2 regions of the Mycobacterium sp. DL440 genome follow, and region 1 is predicted to be linked to the other one. Evidence: riboswitches for the same ligand, from Rfam matches in the RefSeq annotation. Region 1 holds a riboswitch; the other holds the start of a gene.
What was found. A riboswitch is a leader RNA that binds a small molecule or an ion and turns the genes downstream of it on or off. The one in region 1 is predicted to bind glycine.
Positions count from the first base shown of each region.

Region 2: it holds a riboswitch for glycine, as region 1 does, so the genes downstream of both, gcvP (aminomethyl-transferring glycine dehydrogenase) here and HBE63_RS29230 (L-serine ammonia-lyase) in region 1, are expected to answer to the same signal.

Region 1 covers NZ_CP050191.1:6,006,751-6,011,027, reverse strand. Annotated here, with positions in the region: gene HBE63_RS29230 (L-serine ammonia-lyase) at 91-1,473, opposite strand; glycine riboswitch at 1,527-1,627, opposite strand; gene HBE63_RS29225 (molybdopterin-binding protein) at 1,802-2,014, shown strand; gene HBE63_RS29220 (TetR/AcrR family transcriptional regulator) at 2,030-2,605, opposite strand; gene HBE63_RS29215 (SDR family NAD(P)-dependent oxidoreductase) at 2,641-3,573, opposite strand; gene HBE63_RS29210 (acyl-CoA reductase) at 3,574-4,277, opposite strand, start outside.
Region 2 covers NZ_CP050191.1:2,603,577-2,607,853, forward strand. Annotated here, with positions in the region: gene HBE63_RS12620 (MerR family transcriptional regulator) at 1-321, shown strand, start outside; gene HBE63_RS12625 (bifunctional nuclease family protein) at 432-932, shown strand; gene HBE63_RS12630 (MerR family transcriptional regulator) at 1,188-1,808, shown strand; glycine riboswitch at 1,927-2,025, shown strand; gene gcvP (aminomethyl-transferring glycine dehydrogenase) at 2,180-4,277, shown strand, end outside.

The DNA of each region.
Region 1 (4,277 bases):
CTCGCGCTCAACTTGCTGTCGGTGTGGTCAACGGGGGTTTTGGCGGATTTGTTCCCGGGATTCCGAGAAATTTCCCGGTAGCCATCGCCGTCAGCATTCGACGACGTTGACGGAAACATTGACCGCCAGGCCACCCATGGATGTCTCCTTGTACTTGGCGCTCATGTCCATTCCGGTGGCACGCATCGTCTCGATCACCTGATCCAGGCTCACCCGGTGGGTGCCATCGCCCCGCAGTGCCATGCGGGCCGCGTTGATCGCCTTACCCGCCGAGATGGCGTTGCGTTCGATACATGGGATCTGCACCAGGCCGCCGATCGGATCGCAGGTCAGACCGAGGCTGTGTTCCATGGCGATCTCGGCAGCGTTCTCGACCTGTTGCGGTGTGCCGCCCAGGATTTCGGCGAGGCCTCCGGCAGCCATCGACGCTGCGGATCCGACCTCACCCTGACACCCGACTTCGGCGCCCGAAATCGAGGCCCGCTCCTTGTACAGCGAACCGATGGCACCGGCGGTGAGCAGGAAGCGGACGGTCGTGTCGTCCGGATCCGCAATTCCGGCCGAGGTGTAACGCAACGCATAGTGCAGGACCGCCGGGACGATCCCGGCCGCACCGTTGGTGGGCGCGGTCACGATCCGGCCGCCCGATGCGTTCTCCTCATTGACCGCGAGCGCGACCAGGTTCACCCAGTCCTCGGCGAAGGACGGATCACGCTGTGGGTCTTCGGCATTGAGCCGGACGTACCAGTCCTTGGCCCGACGGCGGACCTTCAGGTTGCCCGGCAGGTAGCCATCCCGGGACATCCCGTGGGCCTGACACGAGACCATGACGTCACGGATGCGCAGGAGACGGTCCCGCACCTCGACTTCGCTACGGGACACGCATTCGTGGCGCATCATCACCTGGCTCACCGACAGTCCGTCGCGCTCGGTCAGGGCGAGTAACTCGGCGGCTGTGCGGAAGGACCCGTCGGCGCCTCGTCCCGTCTCACGCTGGTCCGGCTCGGATTCGGTGACGACGAAACCGCCGCCGACCGAGAAGTACGTCTCGAGGTGGACCGTGTCACCACCGGACGAGAATGCCGTCAATGTCATGGCGTTCGGGTGCTGGGTGAGCCGACGGTCCGGTTGCAGATGCATGTCGGATTCGGTCAGCGCGATGATGCTCCGGCCGGCCAACGAGATCTTGCCCTGGCTGCGAACGGTCGCAAGTCGTCGTTCCATCTCGTCGGTCTCGACCGTTTCGGGCCGGTAGCCCTCCAGACCCAGCAGAATGGCCGGCATCGTGCCGTGACCGGCACCCGTCGCCGCCAGCGAACCGAACAGGTCCACCTTGACCTCGGCGACGTGGTCAACCACGCCGCGACCGACGAGTTCGTCGACGAACATGCCGGCCGCCCGCATCGGGCCAACCGTGTGTGAACTCGAGGGACCGATCCCGATCGAGAACAGATCGAACACACTGACCGCCATGAGATGACTCCAATTTCGCGCATCGCGGTGACGCGATGCGTCGTCTGGTGACACCTCCCCGCTCTGTCCTGAAACCTGAGAGCTTCGGCGCATGGCGCCTTTTCCCCTTCGGTAAGCGCGACGGATACGCACGCTGTTCTCCAGAGTTGCCTCGGCACTGCGGTATTGGGCCTGAGAGTTTCCCGGAGAGGATTTGCACCTACGGCACCTCCGGAATCGGAGGTTCTCCCACAATGCGTCATCGACGTTTTGAGTTGTGTAACGGATGCTACCCCCGGCCATGAGCGACTAACGTCGATCCAAACCCACTGATCGACGGAGGCTCGCGATGCGTCTATCCACCCGCAACCAGCTCACTGGGAAGGTCACCGAGGTGTCGATCGGCGCGGTCATGGCGACCGTCAAGGTCAAGCTCGACGGCGGTGAGCAGATCGTCACGGCCTCCATCACGAAGGAGGCGGTCGAGGAGCTCGGGCTGCAGCCCGGCACCCCGACGACCGTGCTCGTCAAGTCCACCGAGGTGATGTTGGGGGTCGACTGACCCGTCTGGGTGCCGTCAATCCGCCTGCAATAAGTCCACCAGCGCACCGGCCAGGTCGTGCATGCCGGTGTCGAGTGAATAGCTCTGCTCGGTGGTCCAGCTGACCACCCCACCGACCAGCGCACCGACGATGATGTCGGCGAGTGTGCGCGGATCATGTTTGCGCGTGACCTCGCCCCTCGCGATGCCGTCCTCGACCAGCTCGACGAACGTCTGATGCAGGCCGTAGCCACGCGGTAGCCGCAGCCCGGTGGTGGCGAACATCGCCCCGATCAGCTCGCGGTAGGTGTCGCCGGATTCTGTGAGCGTTTTTGCGATGTCGTCGAACAGCCCGATGAGCCGCGCCGGCACCGGCTCCCCCGACCGGTCGCGCAGCACCTCCTGAAGGTTGAGCAACCGCTGCTCGGCCAGGGCCGCCAGCATGTCCTGGCGGGTGGCGAAGTGGTTGAAGAAGGTCCGGTTCGCGACGTCGGCACGCGCGCAGATGTCTTCGATCTTGGTCGCGTCAACGCCTTGGGACAGGAAAAGATCGAACGCGGCCTGCAGTATGCGTTCGCGCACTTCCTGTTTGCGCCGTTGCGTTCGATCCATGGCCACCGACTTTACCGATGACGCGGTAAAACCGGTCAGCTGCACAGGGATTCCGAGAGCTCCCACAACTGGGCGGCGCGGTGCGGGTCGACGGCGTATGACGCGACCTCGGGCCGGATTCGGCAGTCCGCCAGGTACACCGAGCCCACGCCGGCCAACTCGGGACTCACCGCGGCCCAGACCTGCGTGGCCGCACCCTGGTCGGGCAGCACGAAGTCGTGAAGGACGTCGATGCGTTCGGCCCTCCGGTTCGGCTGCGCCGGGGTGAGGTCGGACAGTGCGGCGAAGTCGTCGCGGGTCATGTGCCGGGCCAGTGAGGTGGCGACCACACCCGGATGCACGCAGTAAGCCCGTATCCCACGACTGCTCAGTCGACGGTCGAGTTCGACCATGTGCAGGACGTTCGCGGTTTTCGACGCTCCGTAGGCGAGGAACTTGTCGTAGCCCCGCCGCTCCCAGTTGGGATCGTCGAGGTCGATGTCGGCCATCGTGTGCCCGTCGGAAGACAGGATCACCACCCGGGCCGCCGCCGCGGCGGACAGCTGCGGAACGAGCAGCCGGGTGAGCTCGAAGTGGCCGAGATGGTTTGTCCCGAACTGCATTTCAAAGCCATCAGCGGTGCGGCCGAACGGGGTGAACATCACGCCGGCGTTGTTCATCAGCACATCGATGGCCGGGGCGATCCTGCTGATGGACTTGGCGGCGGTCCGCACGCCGGCCAGTGAGGCCAGGTCCAACAGGACCGTGGAGACCCGCGAGCCGGGCACCTCGGTACGGATCCAGTCGGCCGCCTCGGTCAGCGCGCCGGGGTTGCGTGCGGCCAGCACTACATGCGCACCGGCCGTAGCCAAGGCCCGCGCCGATTCCCGGCCGAGTCCTGAAGTGGCACCGGTGATCACACATGTCTTGCCGCCCAGATCGATCCCGTCGACCATGTCGAGCGCGGTAGGTACATTCGGTGCGGACATCTATGCCTCCCGGGTAGCGGCTGCCAGGCGCCAGAGCGGCATCACCACGCCTGGGTCGCAGGTTTCCTCGACGATCCATTTACACATACGCCGGATCGGTTCGATACCGTCCTGCGGCGCGGCGATCGGCACGCTGCACGCGTACCCCAGGCTGGTGAGCCGCTGCGCACCGAACAGGCCGAGGGTGTCGCGCAGTTGACGCTTGAGCGATTCGGGGTAGATGCCGATGGTCTGGGTGTAGGAGTTGACGGCCTGGGTGACCGTGTCGATGCTGTCGACCGGCACCACGTTGGCCACCCGCCCGGACAGCATCGACGAGTAGTCCACCTGGGAGTCGTACTGCGACACGACGATCGCACCCTCGCGGTTCCGGCCACCGATCACCCGGTAGAAGTCCTCCGTCAACCGCGACGATTCCACATACTCGAACAGGTCGCGGTCCGGATACCTCGGCGCGGTGCTGATGAACTCGGGCAGCGCGGTCAGTTCCTCATAGATCATCTCGCCGAGCCGGTTGGCATCAGCGATGCCCGCCCCATCGGTTCCGCTCAGCACGTAGATCACTCGCGCGTTCGCGCAGCCCTCCTGATTGGCGACGCCGATGTCGACAGCCGCAGCTCGCGCCACCTCGCGCATCGTCTCGGCATCGCCGAACGCCTCGCGGCCGATGATGGTCGCGCTGCGTTTCGGGTCGAGCGAGATCA
Region 2 (4,277 bases), 3.0 Mb from region 1:
GAGATGCTCGGGGCGCTGGTCCGCAACGGCATCATCACCGCCGGGCCCGCCGGGTTTTTCGACGAACATTCCGTGGTGATCGCCCAGTGTGCGCGGGCCCTGGGTGATTACGGCGTCGAGCCCAGGCACCTACGGGCATTTCGGTCCGCGGCAGACCGGCAGTCCGACCTGATCTCCCAGATAGCCGGCCCGGTGGGCAAGGCGGGCAAGGCCGGTGCGCGCGATCGCGCCGACGATCTGGCCCGTGAAGTGGCCGCCCTGGCGATCACGCTCCACACGTCACTGATCAAGTCCGCCGTACGCGACGTTCTGGATCGCTGAGGACTAGACTCGTTTTGACGGCTAGCTCGTCTAAGTCGGGACCCCTGAGGCGAACTGGCGAAGGACGAAGATTCGACGAAACGGCACGGCGGTGCGGAGGGCAGGCACAGATGGCTGAGGTTCGCGTGGTCGGCATTCGGGTGGAGCAGCCGCAGAACCAGCCCGTATTGCTGTTGCGGGAATCCAACGGTGACCGGTACCTGCCGATCTGGATCGGGCAGTCGGAGGCTGCCGCGATCGCCCTGGAACAACAGGGCGTCGAGCCCGCCCGGCCGCTCACTCACGACCTGATCCGAGATGTCATTGCCGCCCTGGGGCATTCACTCAAAGAGGTGCGGATCGTGGATCTGCAGGAAGGCACGTTCTACGCCGACCTGGTCTTCGACCGCGACATCACGGTGTCGGCCAGGCCTTCGGACTCGGTGGCGATCGCCCTGCGTGTCGGCGTGCCGATCTACGTCGAGGAGGCGGTGCTGGCCGAGGCCGGCCTGCTGATTCCCGACGAGAATGATCAAGACGGCGGCACGGGCGGTGGTGTGCCTGAGGACGAGGTCGAGAAGTTCAAGGAGTTCCTGGACAGCGTTTCGCCGGACGACTTCAAGGCGACATGACGGCCGCCCGCCCTGCTGTGCCACCGCAGATCACGGATACGTCTCAACTGGGCATACCGGTGTCAACACGCGGCGCGGGAGTCAATCGGGCGGGAATTCGAACGCCATACTTTCTTCGCAGCGGGCAATCAGGGCCCGGCGGGAAGCGTATGCTCGACACATTCGAGCTCACAGCAAACCGCCACAGTAGAGATTGCTGCGGTGCGGGACCTATAAGTACGACGCGGGCGAGCTCGATCGGCGAGAGGATTCACAGTGGGTGACACGCCACGGCAGGAAGAGTTGGATCTGGCGACCGGGAGCGGCGCGGAGCCGCCTGTCAGGCCAGCTGGCGAACCCGTGCAGGGTGGGCTGTTCCCCGACGATTCGGTGCCCGACGAACTCGTCGGTTACCGCGGCCCCAGTGCGTGCCAGATCGCCGGCATCACCTACCGGCAGCTCGACTATTGGGCGCGCACCTCCCTGGTCGTTCCCTCCATCCGGGGTGCGGCCGGCTCGGGCAGCCAGCGCCTCTACTCGTTCAAGGACGTTCTGGTCCTCAAGATCGTCAAGCGGTTGCTGGACACCGGCATCTCGTTGCACAACATCCGGGTCGCGGTCGACCATCTCCGCCAGCGCGGTGTGCAGGATCTGGCCAACATCACCCTGTTCTCCGACGGCACCACGGTCTACGAATGCACCTCGGCCGAAGAGGTCGTGGATCTGCTGCAGGGCGGTCAGGGTGTGTTCGGCATCGCGGTGTCCGGCGCCATGCGTGAGCTGACCGGCACCATCGCCGATTTCCCGGGCGAGCGTGCCGACGGTGGCGAGTCCATCGCGTCACCCGAAGATGAGCTGGCCTCGCGGCGCAAAAGTCGCGACCGCAAAATCGGCTGACTTTTCCGCACAGTTCCTCCCGCGAGCAGACACTTAGGTACCCGAAATTCGACGTTGACGGGTACCTAAGTGTCTGTTCGCGGGCATAGGTGAGTGGCCGGTAGAATTGCCGACGCATCGCCCTCGTGCGGGAGAGTTTCGTGACAGCCAGTCACGGACGCCGAAGGAGCAATACCTCTCCGTCAACCTCTCAGGCACCCAGGACCGCGCCAGGCCCCGATGCCTCTGGAAAGTGGTGCCCGCTGGGTACCCGCCCATGGGGAAAGGTCCTGTAGCGGGGGCTGAATCTCTCAGGCGCCCGGACCGGGTCGACGACAGAGGGAGAGGGACTGCTACGACGTCTCAGCACGTCTGCGCCTCAGGGGAGTGTCGTGTCCGACCAGCATCAACCGCGTTTTGCCGATCGTCACATCGGCCCGGACGCCGCCGCCGTGGCCACCATGCTCGAGGTGATCGGAGTGGCGTCACTCGACGAACTCGCCGCCAAGGCACTGCCCGCAGGCATTCTCGATGCGCTCGACGCCGACGGGGTCGCCCCAGGCCTGGAGGGCCTGCCCGCACCCGCCACCGAAGAGCAGTCGCTGGCCGAGCTGCGTGAGTTGGCCGATTCCAATACGACCGCGGTCTCGATGATCGGCCAGGGCTACTTCGACACCTTCACTCCCGCCGTGCTGCGGCGCAACATTCTTGAGAACCCCGCCTGGTACACCGCCTACACCCCGTATCAGCCCGAGATCAGCCAGGGCCGGCTCGAAGTGTTGCTCAATTTCCAGACCATGGTGTCGGATCTGACCGGACTCGAGGTCGCAGGAGCGTCGATGCTCGACGAGGGCACTGCCGCGGCCGAGGCCATGACCCTGATGCACCGCGCGAGCAAGGCCAAGACGAATCGACTCCTGGTCGACACCGATGTGTACACGCAGACCGCGGCCGTGCTGGCCACCCGCGCGCAGCCGCTCGGCATCGAGATCGTCACCACGGACCTTCGCCAGGGGCTGCCCGACGGTGAGTTCTTCGGTGTCATCGTGCAGCTGCCCGGCGCGAGTGGCGGCGTTGTGGATTGGACGAGCCTGATCTCCGCTGCCCATGAGCGTGGCGCACTGGTGGCCGTGGGTGCCGACCTGCTGGCGATGACGGTGATCACCCCGCCGGGTGAGATCGGGGCCGACGTCGCCTTCGGGACCAGCCAACGGTTCGGCGTGCCAATGGGATTCGGCGGTCCGCACGCCGGCTATCTGGCGGTGCATGCCAAGCACGCCCGGCAGTTGCCGGGTCGGTTGGTCGGTGTGTCCGTCGACGCGGATGGGTCGCCGGCCTACCGCCTGGCGCTGCAGACCCGCGAGCAGCACATCCGCCGGGACAAGGCGACCAGCAACATCTGTACCGCGCAGGTGCTGTTGGCGGTGATGGCCGCGATGTACGCCAGCTACCACGGCGCCGCAGGTCTGACCGCGATCGCCCGCCGCGTTCACGGCCATGCCGCCGCGATCGCGGCCGCACTCGGCGATGCGCTGGTGCACGACACGTTCTTCGACACCGTGCTGGCCCGGGTTCCCGGACGCGCCGACGCGGTGGTCGCGGCCGCCAAGGCCAACGGCATCAACCTGTGGCGCGTCGACGCCGACCACGTGTCGGTGTCCTGCGACGAGACCACCACCGATGAGCACGTGGCCGCCGTCCTCGAAGCGTTCGGAGTCGCCCCCGCGGCCGATCCGGTGAACACCGGGATCGCGACGCGCACATCGGAGTTCCTGACGCATCCGGCATTCAACTCCTACCGCACCGAGACCGAGATGATGCGGTACCTGCGGATGCTGGCGGACAAGGACATTGCCTTGGACCGCAGCATGATTCCGCTCGGCTCCTGCACGATGAAGCTGAATGCGGCCGCCGAGATGGAGCCGATCACCTGGCCCGAGTTCGGGCGGCAGCACCCGTTCGCGCCGGCGTCGGACAATCCGGGTCTGCGTAAGCTGATTGCCGACCTGCAGGACTGGCTCATCGGGATCACCGGCTACGACCAGATCTCGTTGCAGCCCAACGCCGGTTCCCAGGGGGAGTACGCCGGCCTGCTGGCGATCAAGGCCTATCACGATTCGCGTGGCGACACCGAACGTGATCTGTGCCTGATCCCGTCGAGCGCGCACGGCACCAATGCCGCCTCGGCCGCGCTGGCCGGCATGCGCGTCGTGGTGGTGGCCTGCCGCGAGAACGGCGACGTCGACCTCGACGACCTCCGTGCCAAGATTGCCGAACATGCCGATCGTATTGCGGCGCTGATGATCACCTATCCGTCGACGCACGGGGTGTACGAGCACGACGTCGCCGACATCTGCGCGGCCGTGCACGACGTGGGTGGCCAGGTCTACGTGGACGGTGCGAACCTCAACGCGCTGGTCGGGTTGGCCCGCCCGGGCCGCTTCGGCGGCGACGTCAGCCATCTCAACCTGCACAAGACGTTCTGCATCC